2 linked regions of the Dyadobacter pollutisoli genome follow. The protein of the gene in region 2 interacts with the protein of the main gene of each other region in a pairwise test. Links are inferred from orthologs where the notes say so. Each region holds a gene or a part of one and is shown on either strand. Other genes may lie near its edges.

What was found.
Region 1: the proteins of ON006_RS02620 (region 2) and ON006_RS19760 interact in binary tests that used the Escherichia coli proteins (3 or more experiments, as listed by UniProt). The link is inferred for Dyadobacter pollutisoli from one-to-one orthologs.

What each region holds. Positions count from the first base shown.
Region 1 is NZ_CP112998.1:4,846,788-4,858,740, reverse strand. The notes cover bases 3,295-6,215. They hold ON006_RS19760 (ABC-F family ATP-binding cassette domain-containing protein), read right to left. Parts: upstream 5,773-6,215; coding sequence 3,817-5,772; downstream 3,295-3,816. Other genes in these bases: ON006_RS19755 (precorrin-2 dehydrogenase/sirohydrochlorin ferrochelatase family protein), read left to right, coding at 5,883-6,215; ON006_RS19765 (Uma2 family endonuclease), read left to right, coding at 3,295-3,757. In the rest of the region: ON006_RS19780 (DUF3276 family protein), read left to right, coding at 129-476; redox-regulated ATPase YchF, read left to right, coding at 637-1,737; ON006_RS19770 (type IX secretion system plug protein), read right to left, coding at 1,792-3,075; more of ON006_RS19765, read left to right, coding at 3,179-3,294; more of ON006_RS19755, read left to right, coding at 6,216-6,479; ON006_RS19750 (SusC/RagA family TonB-linked outer membrane protein), read left to right, coding at 6,778-10,128; ON006_RS19745 (RagB/SusD family nutrient uptake outer membrane protein), read left to right, coding at 10,183-11,655; ON006_RS19740 (zinc-binding metallopeptidase), read left to right, coding at 11,679-11,953. UniProt on the Escherichia coli protein: Genetic data indicate it may be involved in ribosome assembly or function.
Region 2 is NZ_CP112998.1:587,813-600,129, reverse strand. What follows is about bases 4,330-7,614. They hold ON006_RS02620 (2-oxoglutarate dehydrogenase E1 component), read right to left. Parts: upstream 7,293-7,614; coding sequence 4,530-7,292; downstream 4,330-4,529. Other genes in these bases: ON006_RS02615 (PorP/SprF family type IX secretion system membrane protein), read right to left, coding at 7,405-7,614; odhB (2-oxoglutarate dehydrogenase complex dihydrolipoyllysine-residue succinyltransferase), read right to left, coding at 4,330-4,478. Outside these bases: ON006_RS02650 (L-serine ammonia-lyase), read right to left, coding at 1-1,059; ON006_RS02645 (hypothetical protein), read right to left, coding at 1,095-1,274; ON006_RS02640 (DUF6934 family protein), read right to left, coding at 1,301-1,741; dtd (D-aminoacyl-tRNA deacylase), read left to right, coding at 1,960-2,412; ON006_RS02630 (nucleotide pyrophosphohydrolase), read left to right, coding at 2,469-2,795; more of odhB, read right to left, coding at 2,868-4,329; more of ON006_RS02615, read right to left, coding at 7,615-8,322; ON006_RS02610 (hypothetical protein), read right to left, coding at 8,437-11,649; ON006_RS02605 (NAD(P)/FAD-dependent oxidoreductase), read right to left, coding at 11,666-12,317. UniProt on the Escherichia coli protein: E1 component of the 2-oxoglutarate dehydrogenase (OGDH) complex which catalyzes the decarboxylation of 2-oxoglutarate, the first step in the conversion of 2-oxoglutarate to succinyl-CoA and CO(2).

The sequences.
Region 1 (11,953 bases), 4.3 Mb from region 2 along the record:
AAATTATAAAAACGAACAAAAGTTGACGTTAAAGTGCAAATTGTTTGTAAAAAAGAAGCCCAATGCTAACAAATCGCTAATATGTCCCGGTTTTTTTGTTAGCAGCAATAAACTTTATATTTTAGCGTTTGAAAACCTATTTAAAACTAAACATAGTGGAAGACAGAGAGCAAATCTACTCCAAAAGGGTCAGGGCAGGAAAACGGACTTACTTCTTCGATGTTCGCTCAACGCGATCCAACGATTATTATCTTACCATCACAGAGAGCCGTCGTCATCCGCAGGGAGACGGGTTCACGTATGAAAAACATAAAATGTTTTTATACAAAGAAGACTTCGATAAGTTCGTAGATGCTTTGAAAGATGCGGTGGATCACGTGAAGACAGAGTTGATGCCGGAAGTTGACTTCTCCCAGTTTGAGACCAAAGCCGATGAGGTGGATGTAGTAGGAGAGTCTGACCTTAAGTGGGATTAAGAAATTTACATTAAGATAAAAGCCTTCGCAATCATTTACGAAGGCTTTTGGTTTTTGTACTCGCTAAATGGTAATTTTGCAAAAAATATCATTCAGCAGACAGGTGTTCTTTGCACTTTTGCACGGGAATTGCCTGCTATTAACTGCATACCAATCAAATATGAGTCTTCAATGTGGGATCGTGGGATTGCCAAACGTAGGGAAATCCACTCTTTTTAATGCCATTTCTACCGGCAAAGCCGAAGCTGCCAATTATCCTTTCTGTACGATAGAGCCCAATGTGGGTGTGGTAACAGTTCCAGATGAACGTCTGGACGTACTTACCGGTTTGGTAAAACCTCAAAAGGTAATACCTACTATCATTGAGTTTGTGGATATCGCAGGCCTTGTGAAAGGTGCCAGCCAGGGAGCAGGCTTAGGAAATAAATTTCTTGCTAACATTCGTGAGGTGGACGCAATTGTTCACGTAGTTCGCTGTTTTCAGGACGAAAACGTGGTTCACGTGGAAGGACGTGTAGATCCTGTTTTTGATAAAGAGATCATCGACATTGAGTTACAAATGAAAGATCTCGAATCTGTTGAAAAGAAGATTCAGAAAACAGAAAAAGGTGCGCGTGCTGGTGATGCAAAAGCAAAAGCCGAACTGGAATGGCTGAAAAAATATAAATCGACGCTGGAAGAAGGCAAAAATGCCCGTAGTGTCGTGATTGATGAAGAAACGAAGGAAGCTGTAATCGGTGACTTGCAGTTGCTGACAGCAAAGCCGGTTCTTTATGTTGCCAATGTGGACGAAGGTTCAATGCTTTCTGGCAATGAATATTCTGAAAAATTGCGTGAAGCAGTAAAACACGAAGGGGCGGATGTAATTGTACTTTGCGCGGCTATCGAATCCCAGATTTCAGAGATCGAGGATCCTGAGGAGCATGAAATGTTTTTAGGAGAGTATGGTCTGAAAGAATCAGGACTGAGCAAGCTGATCAAAGCTTCTTATGCACTTCTCAATCTGATCACTTATTTCACCGCAGGAGTGAAGGAAGTCCGCGCCTGGACAATCGTAAAAGGCTGGAAAGCGCCTCAGGCGGCTGGTGTGATCCATAGTGATTTTGAAAAAGGATTCATTCGTGCGGAGGTTATTAAAATTGCTGATTATGAGCAGTATAAAACGGAAGCTGGCGTGAAGGAAGTTGGCAAAATGGCAGTGGAAGGAAAAGAATATGTAGTTGCGGATGGTGATATTATGCACTTCCGATTTAACGTGTAAATCTTTCCGGAAGAATATAAGATTAAGGAGCGACCGGATAAGTCGCTCCTTTTTTTAGCGCCTTCTGTTCCATTCGACGGTCCGGTAACCCACAAGCAGATCTGATCTTCCGGCAGGTGGGCGGTGGTAAATCAGGATGTCGTAATCATTCTCGGTAGCTCCGTAATTGCCTTCAATGTAGGCCTCATCGGGTTTTTTGCCGGCACCATTTACCATTGTATAATTGTAATTGATGACACCCTGTTTAATCATAATCTCTGCCTCGTAGGCCTTTGCAATGGCATTGTAGGTCATGCGATTTCGATCATTGAGCTGCCATAAATTAAATGCACCATTGACATAGAATGTGGCACCAGGTTCTTCTTCCGACCGTAGGGTAAATAATACCGGCGTGTAATCTGCCTCGATACTCCCGCGACCGGACTCCCGCTGATCCACAATGTACTGGCCATTGAAATCATCAATTTGAATGTAAGAGCCTACCCTCGCCTTGTCAGGGAATAAAAGCAGCCGGGTAAATTCATCAGATCTTTCCATTTCATTAATACCATACCCTCTTGCCGACAATGTCCTGCTATCGAAATACCTGAACTCATTGCCTCCCGGAAAGGTGTTTTCAAGATCGAAAAAAGTGTATTCGAGCACCTGATCAAAAGGTTTAACATTGGTCGGCTTGAATCCCGTTTTGAGTTGATCAAAGCGAAAATTTTTTCGCAGAACGACTTTTAAATCAGTTTGCGGAGCATTGAGCGGATAACCTTTATAGTCGACCGTAAAATCAATCTGCTGATCGCTGAATTGTTGCTGAATACCTTGCGAAAATCTGGCCTGCGCGTTGATGTTCACCCTGTTTTCATAAAGCATAAATCTGCGGCTCAGGACTGGTTTTCTGTCGCGGTCTGAGTACACATACACCACATAATTACCGGAAAGTTTCAGTCTCGGAAGTTCCAAGCGGTAGTGAAAGTACGGCACCTTGGTACTGAACGACTGCTCGTAGGAATTGATGGGATACTCATTGAATTCAAATGTAAATTCAATGTCATTCAGATTTGATTTGCTCCAATCGGCATTGCAATGCACTATTTTGGCACGGTAGCCCTCAAACTGTCCTGATAGATCATCAAATTCAAGAACTAGGGGAGACGTGCCATTCAAAGGTTTTATGGGTGGGGTAAGCAACCGCGTAGGATTTTCCGGATTTTCCAGGGCTGGATACAACAGCACGGTCCTGATTTTTTCATTATATATAAAATCTTCCAGACGCAGATTTTGCTGTTGCGCATTTGTCTGATAAAAACAGGAGATCAGGAAGAGTAAAATGACTGATAAACGCATGACAAGATTTTAAACGATAACGTTACTTTTCAGTGTAAGGTACGTCTGAATAGAGAAACGTGTTTTGCGCGTTAGCAACTATTTTTTAACTTACACTAATCAAATGACAGCACAAACTATCAAAATGTATTCAGAAAAAGAATATCTGGAACTGGAAAGAGAGGCCGAGTACAAAAGCGAATATTATCGGGGAGAGATATTTGCAATGGCTGGGGCGAGCTACGATCACAATCGGATAAAAGAAAACTTGTCTATTGAAATCGGCGTATTTTTTAAAGACAAATCTTGCCAAAGCTTTTCCAGTGATATGCGCCTGCATATTCCTCAAACTGGATTATATACTTATCCGGACTTACTTATTCTTTGTGGGAAGCCAGAATTATTAGATGATCAGGCGGATACAATTATGAACCCTACTGCACTCATTGAAGTGTTATCTAAGACAACCAGTGGATATGACAGAGGTGAAAAATTTCATTTCTATAGAGGTATACCGACTTTGAAAGAATATATTATGATTGATTCATTGTCAATCTCTGCAGAAGTCTGGGCTAAAAATGAAGATGGAATGTGGTTTCTAGCGTCAGAAGCCCACAGCATCGAAGAATATATCACTTCCGCAAATTTTGATTTGAAATTAAAGCTGAGCGATATTTATGCGAAGACCAAAGATTTGAGTTAATAGTAAAAACAAAAAAAAGGGAAATCGAACCGATTTCCCTTTTTACGCTGACTTCATATTTACTTTCCCGACAACTCGTCTACTTCCAGCATCAGGTTTTCCCACGATTCGGTGGTGCTATTCAGCTTTTGTTTAATGTCCGCATAAAACTTGTTCAGCTCGGTCAAAGCTGCATTGTCGTTGTAGATTTTTGGATCGGCCAGTTTAGCTTCCGTCTCTGTTTTTCTTATTTCAAGACCATTAATGGTATTTTCCAGTTCCTCAATCTGCTTCTGAACCTTTTTTATTTTCTGCGCATCTTCATTGGAAACTGATTTTCCATTACTTTTCTGTGCAGGACCATTGTTAGAAGCCAGCGTGGCATTTTTCTGCGGAGGTGCGCTGCTGACAACCGCTTTATCACTTACGGCAGATTGTAAGCCGCGTTCTTCCACCCACACTTCGTACTCCTCGTAAGTACCAGGGTATTCTTTAATCTCGTGATCTTCAATGTACCATATTTTGTTTGCAATATTTTCAACAAAATACCGGTCGTGGGATACTACAATGTAACTACCTTCATACTGCTGCAAAGCCTGTATCAGGATATTGACAGACTGCATGTCCAAGTGGTTGGTAGGCTCATCGAGCAACAGGAAGTTAGCTTGTGAAAGTAGTACTTTGGCCAACGCTACCCGTGATTTTTCACCTCCGGAAAGGACCTTGATTTTCTTGAATACATCGTCGCCGCTGAAAAGAAAACAACCCAAAACGGTACGCAACTCTGTTTCCGTTTTGTTTGGGTTGGCATATTTCAGCTCCTCGATGAGGTTATGCTGTACATTCAGGGATTCGAGCTGATGCTGAGCGTAGAATGTAAACGATACATTATGTCCCAGTCTTCTTTTTCCTTCAATGGGTTCGGTACCTGCTACTACGCGAAGAACCGTAGACTTTCCGCGACCGTTAGCACCGATCAGCGCAATTTTATCTCCACGCTCCATGCTAATATTGGTACCTTGAAGAATAACCTTTTCTCCATAAGCCTTGGAAGCATCTTCAAGTTGAAAAACGTGCCTTCCGGGCTGGGTAGTAAACTGGAAACGGAAATGAACTTTTGCATTTTCATCAATCACCTGGTCCACTACATCCATTCTGTCCAGCGCTTTTACACGGCTCTGTACCTGGCGGGATTTGGTTGCTTTGGCTTTGAAACGTTCAATAAAACGCTCGGTCTGGCGGATCTTGGCTTGCTGATTTTCATAAGCACCGCGCTGAATTTCATTGCGTTCCTCTTTTTCCTCCAGATAGTAGGAGTAATTTCCTGCGTAGTAATTCAACTTTCCGCCTGAAACTTCCACAGTGGTATCAATCGTATTGTCAAGAAATTGCCTGTCGTGAGAAACCACGATAACAGCTCCTTCATAGCTCTGTACATATTTTTCAACCCATTGAATGGATGGTAAGTCCAAGTGGTTGGTAGGCTCATCGAGCATGAGCAATGACGGCTTTTGCAAAAGCAGTTTCGCCAACATCACACGCATTCTCCATCCCCCGGAAAACAACCGCAATGGTCTGTGCAAATCGTCCGTTACGAATCCTAAACCTTCAAGAATAGCTTCGGCTTTGGATTGAATGGAATAACCGTCCAATGCTTCGAATTCGTCCTGAACCCTGGCCAGTCGGTCGACCAATGCATCCGTATAATTATGCTCCATATCATGGAGGATCTTGTCCATTTGAATTTGCAAAACATTCTGACGTTCAAATGCTTGCATCGCAACGGAAAGGATCGAGTCATCACTCTGGTAGGAAAGTAAATCCTGGTTCAGAAACCCTATTGTGCAATCTCCTGCTTTGGAAATATTTCCACCGTCCGGCTGGAATTCCCCGTTAATCATACGGAGTAGCGTCGACTTACCGGTACCGTTAAGACCAATAAGACCAATTTTTTGTTTGGGCTTTATATGGAGCGACGCACTATCATAAAGTGCTCGGTCGCCGAGAAAATAACTGAGGTTCGTAATCGCGATCATGGTGCAAAGGTACGGGGAAAGAAGCACATAGTGAAAGTGTAATTGTTGGAATAGTTATAAAAGGGTTGCTTCCCCAACCTAATGTGTGATATTTCCTGTAAATTTGAGATATGAATAACTTGTTCCCGATATTCCTCAAACTTGAAAACCTGCATACACTGATCGTTGGAGGTGGCTATGTAGGTTTGGAAAAAATAACCGCTGTTCTTGATAATTCACCCGAAGCCAGGGTGACCCTTGTTTCGCCGGAAATCAGACAGGAAATACTGGATTTGGCCAGCCAGAATTCACGAATAAATCTAATTGAAAGGAAATTCAATGACGATGATCTGGATGAAAAGGACCTCGTTATTGTGGCCACCAACGACAAAGAAGAAAACAAAAGAATAGCAGCAATTGCCAGAACCAGGCATATCCTCACCAATGTCGCCGATACACCGGCCATTTGCGATTTTTACCTTTCTTCAGTCGTACGAAAAGGGAACCTTAAAGTCGCGATCTCTACAAACGGAATGTCCCCGACATTTGCCAAACGGCTCAAAGAAGTATTGGGCGACGCACTACCCGACAACCTGGATACGGCGATGGAGCAGCTGAAAGCGGTCAGGGATATGTTAAAGGGAGACTTTGCCCATAAAGTCGATGAATTGAACCGGATTACCGCCGTATTGACCGAAAAGAAAAAAGATATTAATGAAGCTTTGTAAAAAAGGCTAAAATCACTCAGCGGGAAAACAATAAAATGCGGCCTAATTTGTTTTATTTAAGATAATTGCCAAAGTTTATCAGCACCTCCTCCACATCATTCGGTTTTCCTGCGTATTATAGTCATTCAGTGACTTCCTGTTTTTTATTTACAGTTAAAGACTTTTAAAAGATTTGTAACCGTTAGTGCCATAATCTTTTCGTTTTTTTCTGTGATAATGTGTATTATTGAGAGCATTAACAACTAAACCCGCCTCGGCGGACACCCATTAATTTAGAGTTAGACTTATACTTACATATATGGATGTTTTCTATCGGATCAGTGGCCTGAGTCGGCTGTTAGTATTACTCCTTGTTTTTACCTTTTTATCCGGTTTTACCTCTCCCTCTTCTGCTTATTCAGCGGATATTGACGTTAAAGGTGTTGTTAAAAGCAGTACCGGCGAGATTTTGATCGGTTCCACAGTGCGGGTGAAGGGGACTCAGAAGGGGACGGTAACCAATGAGAAAGGAGAATTCCTGTTGCAGGGCGTGAACGATGGAGCGACGCTGGTCATTACCATGATAGGATTTCTGCCCAAAGAAATAAAAGCTGGCCGCAGCCTGAGTATTGTGCTCGTGGAAGATGCGGTAGGATTGCAGGATGTGGTTGTTACTGGTTTTCAGCAGATTGACAAGGATAAATTTACCGGATCAGCCGTTACGCTGAAAACGGACGATGTGAAAATTGACGGTCTTCCGGATGTGAGCCGAATGCTTGAAGGACGGGCCGCCGGTGTTTCGATCCAGAACGTGTCGGGAACATTTGGAGCAGCACCGAAGATCAGGATTCGGGGTGCTACTTCGCTGAACGGGGACAATAAGCCATTATGGGTGATCGACGGGGTTGTGCAGGAGGACATTGTGAATATTTCCAACGATCAGCTGTCCAGCGGCGACCCTACTACTCTATTGGGATCTGCAGTTGCCGGGTTGAACCCGAATGACATTGAAACGTTTGATATCCTAAAAGATGCGGCCGCGGCGGCATTATATGGTGCCCGTGCAATGAATGGTGTGATTGTGATCACGACTAAAAAAGGTAAAAGCGGCAAGCCAGTCATTACTTATTCAGGAAACTTCAGCACCCAGCTCACCCCTTCCTACCGGAACTTTAACATCATGAATTCGGCTCAGCAAATGTCTGTTCTCGGCGAATTGGAACGAAAAGGCTATCTCACCTCTAACATTTTGTCTAAACCTGATTATGGGGTTTACGGTAAGTATTACAACTCTTTAAATGGCGATGAGGAGGGCAATTTTGAGATCCCTAACACGCAGGAGGCTAAGAAAGATTTCCTTCTAAGGTATGCCAAAGCGAATACTAACTGGTTTGATGTACTTTTTAAGCAAAATTTTATTCACGAACACTCTTTGAGTGTTTCCTTCGGTACTGACAAATCAAACTCTTACGTATCGGCCAGTTACCTGGATGATAATGGATGGACCGTTGCCGATAAGGTTAAAAGGTATACGCTGAACTTCAAAAACACGTACCAGATATCCGACAAGATCAGCATGGGTATTTCGACTCTTGCCTCGGTGCGGCGCCAGCAGGCTCCCGGCTCTCTGAGCAGACGTAGTAACCCGGTAGAAGGTAAGTTTGACAGGGATTTTGATATTAATCCATTTAGCTACGCACTCAATACGAGCCGAACACTGACAGCTTTTGACGAAAATGGCGACCGGGAATATTTCAGGAGGAATTTTGCCCCGTTCAATATCCTTACTGAGCTGGAAAACAATAAGATCAACCTCACATTAGCGGATATCAAGTTACAGGGTAATTTTTCCTACAAAATTACCGATCACCTGACCTACGATTTCCTGGGCGCAATGCGGTACATTCAAACGGGACGTGAGCATACCATTACGGAAAACAGTAATATGGCTAATGCATACAGAGCGGCAGGTAATTCCACAATCGCATTGGCAAACAAATACCTTTATACAGATCCGGACGTACCTAATGCATATCCTGTGATCGTGCTGCCCAGCGGAGGGTTTTATAATACAAATGAGGATCAGCTGCTGTTTTACAACATTCGTAACAACCTGAGGTATAACAAAAAATTCAATGACAGGCATGTTATAGATCTTTTGGCCGGTCAGGAAATTAAGTATACAAACCGTAAGAATTCAAACAATACAGGTTACGGATTTCAGTATGAGCAGGGAGGAACACCTTTCGTGGATTACAGGATCTTGAAACAGACCATTGAAAGTAATTTCCAATATTATGGTATGCGGATGGATTACGAACGTTTTGCCGCATTTTATGGAAGTGCTGGTTATACGTTGGACGATAAATACAACTTCACCGGATACATTCGCTACGATGGTTCCAATGGTTTTGGTAAATCGGCCAACGCCCGCTGGCTGCCAACGTATACAGTGGCAGGGTCTTGGAATTTTGACCGTGAAAATTTAGTAAAAAGATTTAAGTGGCTGAGTATGGGAAGGCTGCGTGCGAGTTACGGACTTTCGGCGGATACCGGCCCGGCTACGAATACAGCAGCATTGTTTCAAAGTATCATTACCAGAAGGCCGGTCGTGGACGAAAAAGAATCCGCGATACAGCTTACTTCGCTTGAAAATACGGAGCTTACCTGGGAGAAACTGTACAGTGGTAATGTGGGGCTGGACCTTGGGTTTCTGGCGAATAGAATCAACCTGACGGTCGATGGTTACATTAGAAACAGCTTTGACCTGATCGATGAAATCAAGACTTCAGGGATTGGAGGGCAGATCTACAAGGTGGCCAACTATGCAGACATGCAGTCGCACGGTGTTGACTTTTCATTGGACGGTGTTCTTTTCAAAACGCGTGACTGGGATTTCCGTTCCAGGATTACAGTAGGATATGCCCGTACATTGATCACTAATGTGGACAACAACCCTGGTATTTTTGATCTTGTGAAAGCAGAAGGAGCTAATGTACAGGGCAGGCCGGTACGAAGCCTTTTTTCCATTGATTACCGGTCACTCAATCCCAAAACCGGTGTTCCGATATTCCTGAATGAGAAAGGTGAGGTAAGTTCGGACGTTTATTTGCAAGATCAGAACATCAGCTACCTCAAATATGAAGGGCCGGTTGATCCTCCTTTTACTGGCGGGTTCAACAATACACTTACTTATAAGGAGTTGTCCCTGAATGTGTTTTTAACCTATCAGGCGGGAAACAAAATTCGTTTAAATCCATTGTATAAGGGCTCATTCAGCGATCTGGATGCGATGCCGAAGGAATTTTTGGACAGATGGGTGATCCCGGGTGACGAAAATATCACGAAAGTACCATCCATTGCCGATCAGCTGGAACAGCAATATCTGGTAGGTACTTATCCTTACAACATTTACAATTACTCTACCGAACGCGTTGCAAAAGGAGACTTTGTGAGGTTGAAATCAGTTTCGCTCGCTTATAAGGTGCCGCTTCCTATTGCTGCAAAATACGGCTTCAAGGCAGCAAGCATCCAGGTTTCGTCTATTAACCCGTGGCTGATCTACGCCGACAAGAAGTTGAAAGGACAGGATCCGGAGTTTTTTAATTCAGGTGGTGTAGCGCAGCCGATACAGAAGCAGTTTACGGTGGCGATAAAGCTTACATTGTAAGTGGTGAAAGTTTGAAATGATTTAGGTACCGGATGATTTTATGAATTGATATATATGAGTAAGACATTGATTTTAAAAAGGATACTTCTGATCATACCTTTTCTTGCATTGGCAGGCTGCGAAGATTTTCTTTCCAAAGAGCCAGATAGCACACGTGCCACGATCAACACTCCGAAACAGGTTTCGCAATTGCTTACAACGGCCTATCCTCAGGGAGGTTATGTGGTGTTTTCGGAGGCAATGAGCGATAATGTCGGAGATAAAGGCACCGGGCAGGATGACAAAACGAACCGTTTTTCGTTTCAATTTGAAGTGGTGGAGGCAACCGTAGATGAACAGGATTCACCTGACCAATACTGGGCGGAATGCTACCGGGCTATTTCCGTAGCTAACCAGGCGTTGGAAATTATCAGTAAATCCGCCGACCCGTCGCAATATACTGCGCAGAGAGGGGAAGCACTGCTGGCGAGAGCTTATGCACACTTTATGCTCGTTAATTATTTCAGCAAGTTTTTTGATCCGCAACAACCTAACTCCGATCCGGGTATACCTTACGTGACTGAGCCAGAAACGGTGGTTATCAAGAAATACGAAAGGAAAACAGTCGCATATGTGTACGAAATGATTGAAAAGGACTTGCTGGAAGGCTTGCCGCTCATTAGCGACGGCTCTTACACCATTCCCAAATACCATTTTAACCGGGCTGCTGCCAATGCCTTTGCATCGCGGTTTTACCTGGTCAAGAAGGATTATAACAAGGTATTGCAGTATTGTAACGAGGCTTTTCCGGGAGGTAATATCGGCGAGAACCTCAGACCCTGGAATACGACTTATTCAAGCTTGTCGCCTGCTGAGCTTTACAACACTTATTCGAGGGCAAACCAGAATGCCAACTTGCTGCTCATTGAAACTTCGTCGACATACGGAAGGTATGTGGCGCAGTACCGATACGGCATGAACTTCCGTAAATGGCAGGAAATTTCAGATTCGGAGAACATTATCGCGGGCGGGGCCAGCTGGGCGTATCCGTTATATACGCAGGGGGATAATAATTATCTGATCCCAAAACTGAATGAGTACTTTGTAAGAGAGTCGGTGAATGCGGAAATCGGGCAGCCTTATGTCATGTTGCCCGTATTTACGGCCGAAGAGGTTTTGTTCAATAAAATTGAAGCTAATGCCTATCTGAACAATACCACAGCTGCCCTGGCCGACCTCAATGTGTTCGTTAGCAAGCGTGTAAGCAATTATAAATCTGCCACGCAAGTGGTCACGGCGAGTAGCATCAGGAGTTATTTCGGTACCGCCAATTTGAGAAATGGTATTATCAGCACGCTTTTAGCATTCAAGCGGGTTGAGTTTGTACAAGAAGGAATGAGATGGTTCGATATTCAGCGTTACGCCCTTCCGGTTCAGCATGAAACCTTCACAGGATCGGTCATTTCAGTTCCGGCGAATGATCCGCGCAGGATTCTTCAGATTCCACAGTCGGCCACATTATCAGGTATAGAACAGAATAGCAGGTAAAAAATTAGAAAATAGCGACAGAGATGAATATAAAACCATTTTCAAAGATTTTCTTTGCGACGCTCATGATGAGTGTGACGCTGAGTGCGTGCAAGGAAGACGCGATTGGGGAAGTGGACGACATTCCCGGACTTGGTGGCGATACCTGGGTACAGGGGCCGGTTGATAAATGGATTCTGGACAGCCTCACTACACCATACAATATTTCGGCGAAGTATAAATGGGACCAGTTTGAGTTTGCCAACATTACTAAAACGCTCGTTCCACCTGATGAAGCGCAGGTAGTACCGCTGTTGAG
Region 2 (12,317 bases):
GCCCATCGCGGCCGATATCGTAGCGCCTTTTTTGAAAATGCTTCCTATCTCGCCGGCCGTCAGCATAAATCTGAAAATATCCTCCTCGGTGCCGCCGCAAAATGTCATGTGAAATTGCAAAACCGCCGGGATCACGCCAGCTGCGCCATTTGTAGGGGCTGTGACTACCCTGCTGTAAGATGCATTTTCTTCATTTACAGCCAGTGCAAAGCAGCTTACCCAGTCCAATGTATAGTTGAATCCAGCGCCGCCACTACGAATCGAGTCGATCCACTCATCGCAGCCGCTGCATATCTTACTATTCAATAATTTCTGATTCAAAGAGGCTGCGCGCCTTTGGACATTTAGTCCGCCAGGTAATATACCTTTGGTCTGGCAGCCGTGAAAAATGCTTTGCTGCATAATGTGCCAGATATTCAGCAGGTCCTTGCGAATAACCTTTTCATCTTTCCAGGCCTTTTCATTTTCCAATACCATCTCCCAGATCGATAATCCGGAAGCCTTATGCCATTTGAGCAGATCACCAGCATGGTCAATCGGAAACGGTAACACCACAGACTCTGCCGAACTCTCACTACCGCTCCCCTCCTGCACTACGAAGCCGCCACCCACCGAGTAATATGTTTCTTGAACTACCCCCTGCGGACCGCAGTCGGCAATGAATGTCAGCCCATTGGGATGAAAAGGCAAGGATTCCGTAAAGTGAAAAAGGACGTCTGTTTTGGGAGAAAACGAAATCTTCATTTCGCCATGCAGCAGAATAGTTTCGCTCGAAGAAATTTCACTTAAAATCCGATCGATGTCCGCTGTTTCAATGGTTACCGGGTCGTATCCGCTCAGGCCGAGAATAACTGCAATGTCTGTTCCATGCCCTTTGCCGGTTTTGGCAAGGGAACCATACAAATGTGCTTTAACGGAGATAACCTGCGCTAATCCGATTGTGGATTGCAACGATTTTAGAAATTGTTGGGCAGCGCGCCAAGGCCCCAAAGTATGGGAACTGGAAGGGCCAATCCCAATTTTAAATATATCAAAAACAGAAATTCGTTCTTCTTTCATTGATGCGGGAATTCTCCCGAATTCCTAACTTGAAGTTACTTTTTAAGAGAAGATGGTAGCACAGCGCCCCTTTTTAGTGGAAGCGCGGCTTTCAAAAGTGTTGCTTTTGCAATTGCGGTTTTTACAGGAAATAGATCAACATTTTCCAGTTTGCCTAAGTCGTTCTTGTGCATTACGGCTCTGGGATCGGGTTTGGAAACTGAACTGTTTTTCATGGCAGTTACTTTTGATTCTGATAAAGTTATAACAATTTTGAAACCAGAAATGACTCATATCTTATATTTTTTCTAAATCTCTCCCAACGTTCATTTCTGAATCCGTAGATCTCAAAGTCTTCTTGCAGATCTTCCAAATTCATATTGATAATAATTTGGGAAAGCCTTGTTCTCGAATTTGTACTACCCGTCAGGAAAATTCCCGCATCCGGAAAACTTAGAAGGAACTGTTGGATGATCGCGATTACAGTTGCAAAAATCATTTCCATATCTCCATTGTCGGTGACCACTGTATCGTCGATCAAGCCAAGCTCATCGCTGAAATCTCCAAAACCGAGATTAAACACATTCGAGTGAATAAGTTTAAACTGAACTACTTTCTTGATTACACCTCGCTTACCCTGACTATGAAATTCGTAAAGTTTTTCTTCTCTCGCGTATTGGAAAGAATAGTGTGTTTGATTCACTTAAACTTATAATGCAATAATGTGTGTGTAATGCCCACAATGTACAAACGTTCGCCGAGTCGCACTAAATTTATTTTCGGGTCCGGTCGAAGACTCTCCTGTTTTTTTAATGTTCTGTCTAAATTGAAAATCCTGAAAAGCTTTTTGAGAGAATGGAGTGTATTACGACATTACATTTTACTTTTGATCCTGGTGGGATAATTCATTAAATAACCAATATGATTGCAGTGATCCAGCGCGTCAGCAGCGCATCGGTAACCATTGAAGACAAAGTTCATGGACAAATAGAAGCAGGTTTTTTGGTACTATTGGGAATAACACATTCGGATACGCAGGAAGATCTGGAATGGCTGGGCAGAAAGATCATCGGTCTGCGTGTTTTTGGAGATGAGGAAGGCAAAATGAATCTAGATCTCAAATCAGTGAATGGAGACATTCTGCTGATTAGTCAGTTTACTTTGCATGCCAGTACCAAAAAGGGGAACCGCCCCTCATTCATTGAGGCAGCCAGACATGATGTGGCTATACCGCTCTACGAAAACATGATCAGGTTCCTGGGAAAAGAACTCGAAAAACCAATTCAATGCGGACTGTTCGGTGCTGATATGAAAGTAGCATTGCTCAACGACGGCCCCGTCACCATTGTCATTGATTCCAAAAACAGAAGCTAGCATTCATCGCACCGGCACCCCGGTCATTAACTCATTAACTCATTAACTCTTAAAAAATGACAATCGAAGAAGCACAGCAGCAGGTGGACCAATGGATTAAGAGCTATGGCGTCCGCTACTTTTCGGAACTCACCAATATGGCGATCCTGACAGAGGAAGTGGGCGAGCTGGCCAGGATCATGGCCCGAACCTATGGCGACCAGTCTTTTAAAAAGTCTGATCTCGGTAAGGATCTTGGGGACGAAATGGCTGATGTGCTGTGGGTACTGATCTGCCTCGCCAACCAGACCGGCATTAATCTTACCGAGGCTTTTGAAAAAAATATGGCCAAGAAAACGGATCGCGACAAGGACCGACATAAGGAAAATCCGAAGCTTAGCTAGCCTGGGCTACAACAAAAACGAGAGCCTGATGACAAGCTCTCGTTTTTGTTGTTATTTATTTCCGAAATGATCTTACATATCAAGCAATAAGCGCATTGGGTCTTCCAAAAGCTGTTTCAAGCGAACCAGGAAGCTCACTGAGTCTTTACCATCGATCGTGCGGTGATCATAAGACAATGCTACGTACATAATCGGACGAACTACGATCTGACCATCCACTACTACTGCGCGTTCCACAATGTTGTGCATTCCAAGGATTGCAGATTGCGGTGCGTTAATGATAGGAGTAGAAAGCATCGAACCGAAAGTTCCGCCATTGGTAATGGTAAAAGTTCCGCCCGACATTTCATCCAGCCCCAATTTTCCATCACGTGCACGAACGGCCAGACGTACGATCTCTTTTTCAATCGCCGCGAATGACAAGGTTTCCGCATTACGGATCACAGGGACAACCAATCCGCGAGGTGTTGAAACCGCCACAGAAATATCACTGAAATCATTATAAACCAGCTCTTCGCCGTCAATGTAAGCATTCACTACCGGGAAGTCTTTCAACGCCACAGTAACTGCTTTTACAAAGAATGACATAAAGCCAAGTCCTACTTCGTGTTTCTCTTTAAACTTGTCTTTGAATTTCGAACGAAGGTCCATCACCGGCTTCATATCCACTTCGTTGAAAGTGGTAAGCATGGCCGTTTCGTTTTTCACTGCTACCAAACGGCGTGCAATAGTCTTGCGAAGTGATGACATTTTCTCTCTGCGCTGGCCTCTCGCTCCGGCTGGTGCAGCACCGACGGGTGCCGCAGGTGCCGCAGCCGCTGGTTTGGCGGCAGGAGCGCTGGCAGGCTGCGCTGCCGGTGCAGGTTTGCTGCCTGCTTTCAGAGCATCGTCCTTCATGATCTTACCTCCCGATCCAGAGCCATTTACGTCTTTCGGATCGATTCCTTTTTCAGCCAGTATTTTGGCAGCGACAGGAGATGCATGTTTTTCATTATAACCTTTATCCGCAGCTACTGCTGTTGGGGCCGTTGTTTGCGGTGCAGGGGCAGCCGCAGAAGATCCGGCGCCAGCTTCAATCGTGCATATCAATGCGCCGATCGCCAATGTATCGCCTTCTTTTCCAACGATTCTGAGCGTTCCGGCGGCTTCGGCAGGTAGTTCGAATGTCGCTTTGTCTGATTCCAGCTCGCAAAGGATTTCGTCCACTTCAACGTGATCGCCATCTTTTTTGCTCCATGAAGCAATGGTAACCTCGGTAATGGACTCTCCTACTGCAGGAACTTTCATTTCATATGCTTTACCAGGAGCGCTACCAACAGCGGCAGCAGCCACTGCGGCTGGTTCAGCTTTATCCTGTATTTTCTCTGGGGCAGCTTCCACTGGCGCTGATTCTTTTGGAGAAGCTGCTTCCTTTTTCGGAGCGGTTTCTTTCGGTGCACCATTTGACGCAGAGTCAATGGTCGCGATCAGGTCGCCAATGTTCAATGTATCGCCTTCCTGAGCTTTGATATGCAAAACACCTTCCGCCTCTGCGGTCAATTCAAACGTTGCTTTATCTGAATCAAGCCCGCAAATGACTTCATCCATTTTCACAAAATCGCCATCATTTTTGAACCAGTTTCCTATTGTAACTTCGGTAATCGACTCGCCAACGGGCGGTACTTTTATTTCAATTTCAGCCATTTTATCTGCAATCTTGTTATCGAATTAAGTGTCTTAAAATTATAGGAATAATCATTCAAAAGCTCTGTTCACGATTTCAGCCTGTTCCTTCGCATGGATTTTCGAGAAACCGGTAGATGGCGAAGCGCTTGATTCTCTTGCGATTACCTGCAACGGCTCCGCACCTTTGTACATTCTTAACATGAAAGTCCAGCCACCCATATTGAAAGGTTCTTCCTGTACCCAATATACTTTTGCATTTTCATATTGACTCAAATGCGCGTCAATCTGCTTTTGCGGGAACGGATGCATTTGTTCCAAACGAATGATCGCGACGTCGTCGCGTTTATCAGCCTGCTGTCTTTCATAAAGCTCATAATACAGCTTTCCAGTACATAGCAACACTTTTTTTACCTTTTTGGGATCAGCATAAGCATCTCCTATTGTCTCCTGGAATGATCCACTCACCAAACTCTCCAATGGCGAAACGCAAAGCGGGTGTCTCAACATCGATTTTGGCGACATTACCACCAACGGCTTGCGGAATGGGAACTTCAACTGCCTGCGTAGCAAATGGAAGAAGTTAGCAGGAGTCGTTACGTTGGCAACAATCAGGTTATAGTTAGCAGAAAGCTGCAAATAACGTTCCGGACGTGCATTCGAGTGCTCTGGTCCCTGGCCTTCATATCCGTGTGGCAACAACATTACCAATCCGGTCCAGCGGTCCCATTTGGTTTCACTTGATGTTACAAACTGGTCAATAATCACCTGGGTACCATTTGCGAAGTCACCAAACTGTGCTTCCCAGATTACCAGGGCATTCGGGTTGGCCATTGAGTAACCAAATTCAAAACCCAGCACCCCATACTCAGAGAGCAACGAGTTGTAAATCATGAATGGTCCCTGACCTTCTTCAATATGATCCAGATTGCTGTAAGCTGCATTGGTTTCAACGTCTCTCAACACCGCATGACGGTGAGAGAAAGTCCCACGCTGCACATCCTGGCCGCTCAACCTGACAATGTTACCCTCAGTCAGAACTGATCCGTAGGCCAGCAATTCAGCTGTCGCCCAGTTCACTTCTTTTTTATCAAAGATCATTTGCTCACGATCTTTCAGCAACTTATCGATTTGTTTCAATCGGCTGAAATTCTCAGGAGTACTGATCAGTGCTTTTCCAATTTTTTCAAGTACTTCAAGCGGTACGCCTGTTTCGGGCGACTTCTCGAAATCTTCTGGTTTGGATTTGCGTAAGCTGTGCCATTCCTGCTCCAACTTAGGCAATGTATATGGAAGCGCTTTTTGCTTCACCATATCCAGACGTTCCTGCAAAAGCTGCTTGAACTCTTTGTCCATACCAGCCGCCAGCTGCGCATCTACATCGCCGCGCTCTGCCAATGTCTTTTGGTAGATTTCGCGCGGATTCTGATGGTTTTCAATGGATTTGTAAAGGACAGGCTGCGTAAATTTCGGCTCGTCAGCTTCATTGTGGCCATGACGACGGTAGCAAACCATGTCAATAAAAATGTCCTTGTTGAATTTCTGACGATATTCCACAGCCAGACGCATACAGAATACAACCGCCTCAGGATCATCTCCGTTAACGTGCAGTACCGGTGCATCAACGATCTTCGCAATATCAGTACAATAGATACTGGATCTTGCGTCAATAAAGTCTGTCGTGAAACCTACCTGGTTATTAATTACAAAATGAATGGTACCTCCTGTATAGTAACCGTTCAGGGCCGACATCTGTGTTACTTCGTACACAATTCCCTGACCTGCCACTGCGGCATCACCATGGATTAAAACGGGCAGAACGCGGTCGTAATCACTATCATACATACCGTCGGCACGTGCGCGGATATAACCTTCGACAACCGGGTTAACCGCTTCCAGGTGAGACGGGTTGGGAGCCAGTTTCAAATGTACTTTTTCTCCGTTCTTGGTGGTGATCTGGCTTGCGAAACCCATGTGGTATTTCACGTCGCCATCACCCCAAACCTGGTCTGGCAAATTACCTTCAAACTCGTTAAAGATCTGTCCGTAAGTTTTTTGCATGACGTTGGCCAGCACGTTCAAACGTCCTCTGTGGGCCATACCGATCATCACTTCTACTACGCCCATTTCTGCCGCCTTGTTAATCATGGCATCCAGCGCGGGAATAGTTGTTTCGCCACCTTCCAGCGAGAAACGTTTCTGACCTAAATATTTGGTATGGAGGAAATTTTCGAAAACAACCGCCTCATTCAATTTGGAAAGAATATGTTTTTTCTCGTCAACTGAGAAAGTCATATTCAGGGCTTCCTTCTCGATTTTCTTACGCAACCAGCTTTTTTGTTCTCTGTCGCGTATATATAGGTACTCAAAACCAATGTTCCTGGTGTAAATCGTTTTGAGCGAATCTACAATCTCACGCAGTGTGGCAGGGCGTCCGAAAACTTCAACACCTGCTTCAAAAACCGAATCAAGATCCTCCGGGCCGAGGTTAAAGTCTGCAATGTCAAGTTGTGGCTGACGATCCTTGCGCTTCTGGATCGGGTTGGTAGTCGCAAGCAGGTGACCTCTCGATCTGAACCCGCGAATCAGGTGCACCACTTCCATTTCCTTGCGGATACGAGATGGATCAACCTTGCCGGGTGTGGCTACTTCCTTACCATTGGCAGCGCCATTTGCATGCCCGTTACCATTAACAGGGTACTTTTGAGAGAAGTCGAATCCTTCAAAAAACTTTTGCCAGCCTTCGTCTACTGAAGCTGCATCTTGCTTATAGGAATTGTACAATTCCTCTATGTAAGCGGCGTCGGAATTTGCTATATAGGTGTATTTATCCATCACTAAAGTGAGTATTTCATTTACGGCACAAAGGTACGAGACTTATGTAAACATTACGAATAAAATCTCCTTTTAACTTGGCTGAAAAACATTTTCCAACCCTTCAATCGCATCAATATTTCTGAAAACCTTTCGGGTTTGGAATAAATTTAAGCATCAGCTCGTGTATCCCTTTCGGGCCCGAATAGGATGCATAAATCTGTTCCACTTGCCGGGTACTGTAAAAGTAGCCCAGCCGCACATTTCTGCCTGCCTGGGCTTCGACGGATATCTGTAAATAATCCACATTTGCGGAAAATGAATTATATCCGCCACCAACCCTGTAGGAAGCCCCGATCCCTACCTTTTCCTTGAACCAGAAACGGGACCCAAAATCAACCCTGATTTTGTGGTCCTTCTCCTGAATGGCGAGGATGTGCGGCAGTAACATCACATCGGTACTGAGGTTGTAACTCCCGCCAGCCATGATGTACAACGGTCTCCTGTAAAAGTTATTGATTGCCTGATTTCCAAATTTTTGGGATAAGAGCTCAGGCTTGGAGATTCCCAGATACAACTTATCAGAGCGCAGCCACGCACCCAGCCCAAAACTTCCCAATGCCCGGTTGGTACTATTATAAAGGTCCGAAACAGGAAGTACATTAATACCGCCCTGCGCTCCCAACCCCAGTTTCCATTGATCTGACAAACCGAGGTGAAATGCGAAAGACGCGGAGAAACCGGTGGTGGTAAAATAGCTGGTCTGATCATTCAATGCCTGAAAACCGACGCCAAACTTACCGTTGGCAAAGGTTCCATCGGCCGCAAAGGTCTGACTGGAAGGTGAATTCTGGATATTGAACCATTTCCTTCTGAACATGGCTGTCATATTGAAATCTTCCCTCACTCCCGTGAATCCCGGATTGATCGCCATCGGATTTTGAACATATTGCTCATATAAGACTTCACGCTGGCCAAATGCCCCTGACAAGCCGGATAGTAAAAGAATGGCAGAAAAGTAAATTCTGACTAACGTATGATGTGTGTTCATTAAAACTGATTTTAGTACTTTTTGCTAGTGTTTATAAAAACTAAAAATGGCAGGAGAATCGCTCTCATGCCACCTTTATAACCGTATTTTTCGTTTTTATACTGATCGTTTTTCTCAAAAATCGTAACCTAGTGTTACATAAGGAATTGGTTTGTTGGTATATCCATTGTCAACTCCCCAGGCATAATCAAATTTGGCATAGAACCCAAACAATGTTGTTCTTACACCTGCTCCGTAACCCATTAAATAGGGGTTTTTAAAGTTGGTAACGGTTGCACGGAAGGGATCATCCTCACTACCAATGATCTGGGTATTCAAACTGTTATTTTCGCTAAACGGCCCTTTTCCTGTCCAGGCTGTACCAATGTCCCCAAACCCAACGATTTGGAAATTACGCAGGAAGCTGGAAGTGATAGCCCCACGGTAGAGGTATTTTACCAAAGGAATGCGTAGCTCTGCATTCAGCAACATATAGCTTGTTCCTGAAAGGCGGTTCAGATTGAAACCTCTTAGATTGGTCGCGAAATCGGCAAAGAAAATATCGCGGTTGTCTTTCTGGAAATTCAATGGATTGTCGCCTGTTCTGGTTTCTTTCCGGTTGCCGAGCCAGTTCTCCATGCCACCCAAAATGTTTTGCTTAGGTGCCTTACCGCCGGAATGACTTGCCGACGCACGAATCGCCAGGATCAGGTCACGGTGTATTTTTTGATAATGACGAAAATCAAGACTAACACGGTTAAAGCTTTCGTTACCATTTGACAGCCCCTGATGCATGTCATAGCGCAGTTTCACGCGGGTACCCTCCATCATATTCATACCATTCACACGTGTATTATCAAACACATATTCCGTACGCAAACCGCCATAGCTCGAAGCCAGATCAGGATTTGGCAAGATATATACATCGATCATACGGGTCGAGGTGAACATCGGAGACACTGAAAACCTGCTGGTAGTCGAGAAAGGATAGGATGCCGTAAAGATCAGCTGGTTGAACCTGTATTTCTGAGGCGCCCCTTCTGTGTCCACGTAGAGGCTCTTTCTATCGACACGAACCCCGAAATCAATGCGGTAGGTGTTGTTATTATATTCTGCAAAAAGATCGCTGTTTCTGAAATTGGACGAGATGAATAGGCCAGCCTTGATCACATGGTTTTCTAAAAGATCGTTCATTGAAATGGATTGCGCAAAACCAAATCCCCGGATCGGGTCAATGCGCCAGTCTGAATTCGCATCATTGGTGATAAACAATCCCTTGTAAGGATACGGACCTTTGACAGCAATATTTTCACGAGTTGTTTTGGACCTGGAAAGCGAACTTGGAGTTGTAGGGAAACTACCTCTGTTTCGGCGTGATTCGAAAGCTTTCAGAACGTCCTCGTCAAACTCATAATTATCCGTGTCTACTTCACCGTCTTTCAATGCCAGTTTCTGCGTGTCCGCGACCTGGGCAGCTTTTGCAGCCGAATCAGCTTTGACGGCCTGCGCTTTAACATCACCGCCAGCACTACTACCTGCTGCATTCAGCGAAGGGGTATTGACTGTTGCATTGATATCAAAACCGTTTTTGAATGCAGCAGTGTAATAGCCGTCATTCAAATAAGTGTAAGCAAGGGCCCCACCCGATTTGATGGTAATGTCTGCGTTTCTGATATTCTGAATGTAGTTGGTCAGCTGTGAGCTGCTGGTCGAGGCGCGGTTGTATTTAAACAAATTACTTACGCCTTTTTCGTTGGAAAGGTAAACCACGTCGCTTTCATCTGCATAGATCGGCAAAATCTTCGATTTCCCCTCTGCCTGTACCAGTTTGATCAGATTATCGGACTTTGGCGTACCGTCATGCTCAAATATGGTAAATGCAGACGATATGGATTTGTAATTTCCCTTATCTCCTGTTCCCAGCGAATCAAGCGGCCGATTAGAAGTAAAAACCACTCTTCTCGAAGAACCCTGTACAAAGCGGGGTGAAAGATCGTCGTAGAGGTCATTGGTCAACGGTAATGCCGAAGCTCTTGCGACGCTGATCAGGAATAAATCATTTTGTCCCCCCTTATCGGCACTGACCGCCAGCATGGTACCGTCGTGCGACACATCCATATCCACAATCTGATCCAGACCGCGAATGTTACGTTTCAGCTTAACCTTAACCTTTTTGGTACCAAGGTTTTCATACATATAAAAATTCTTGCGATCGTTTTCCGAAGCAAGGATCGACAATGTATTGTTTCTCGACCAGCCTAAAAGCGGTGGCTGCGTTTTTGCCCTTCCGCCAATAAAGTCCAGTTTTCCCTGACGCACTATTTTCTTGGAACCGGTTTCGCTATCGAACAGATACACTTTGTACCTGCCATTTTTAATTTCACTTACGGCCGTAAATTTCTTGTCAGGAGACACCTTAATAACCGCGCTGGCATCGGAAACACTGAATTCATTCAGCTTGTACTTCCATGTCGGACTAGGATCGGTATAAAATTGCTCTGCGTTTTTGTTCTGATTGAGATAATAAGCCCGCCAGTCTCGCAGGAATTTGTTATAGGATTGGATACCCAATGTACTTGTGATGCTGGTCTGCTCGGTGCGGATAATGCGGGTCAGGTTGAGAATGTCGGATATTTTGTCTTTTCCGTACCGCTCGGCAATGTAATTCCAGATTGAATGCCCGATCAATGTCGCGTCATTACCGGTCATCAATGTTGGTTTTCTGACATTACGGTTTTTGAAAAAATCACGCATATAATCATTCAGCTCTGGCGACCAGCCCTCGGCGATATAGGCCGCAGTACCTGACATAAACCATTCAGGAAGCGTCAGAAGCAACGAACTTTGTAATGCCTCCTTCATATTGCCTCCATAAAGCATGTCGTAAACGAACAAGAGACTGATGTCTTTTACCAGTTTTTTACGAAATCCGATCTGGTCTCCTGTGTAAGCAACCTCCACGCGTGACTGGGAAAGATCCAGCTTTTGCTCATTGAGATTGTCCAGCGTGGACAGTCCCATGTTACTTTGTTCGAGCTCAGCCGGCGAGTTGTACAGAAAGATTTTCACGCGGCTGTAAGGTGTCCAGCCGAGCACATCGGTTATTTTATCAAACTCGCTTTCAGCGTATTGGGCAGTTAGTTTGGCAAGCGCCGTGCCACCCTGATAATGGTATATTTCGAAGTTGGTGGTCCTAAAAATCTTCCAGTTGAAAGTTTTGTATTGCACCCTGTTTTTTCCAAAAGTCTCCTGAGAAGGATAGCGTTGTGCTAGTGATTCGGCAAATAATCCTAAAACTGCGATAAGGCCGACCGAAAAGGTTAATTTGTATATATATCTTATGCTCATAGTACTAGGGCTGACTTCAACGGAAATATAACGAAAAATACCTTTTAATATTAACTAACGGATTCAATTCTTTGCCGTTTTCAAGATGCTGAACAAGCTGATTCGCAAAAAATGGTGCCAACGTTACACCTTTCGTCCCTAACCCATTGAAAAGAATAACATTACTATGTTCGGGATGCACCCCAATGAGCGGTCGTCGATCCTTCACAGACGGCCTGATACCGGCCGTAGCCGAACAAATGCTATATGGTATCCTGATCAATGCTTTCAACTTGCTTTCCAACTCTTCGGTCGCCTGCTGCGTAGGCTCCCAGTCCAGCGGGTCCCACGAATAGGTGGCCCCTACCCTGCACGTATGCTCCGAAACGGGAAGAATAAAAATCCCCTGATTAACAATATACGGCTTTACAGCGCTTTCTGTGGCAATTTCAAGAATCTGTCCTTTGACCGGAGCAAATGGAAGCCAGTTGAAAAAGTCATTCTGCAAAGCCATAAAACCCTGACAAAAAACGACTTTTCCGAAGGTTATATTTTTCCAGGTTACCGAATCATTTTCAATGTGCAGATCTTCCAAATCGAAGTGCGCTTCCGTATACTGACCATTCCTGATAAAATAGTCCCTCGCCTTAGTCAGTAACAATGGCAAATCCACCCACCCCGACCGGATC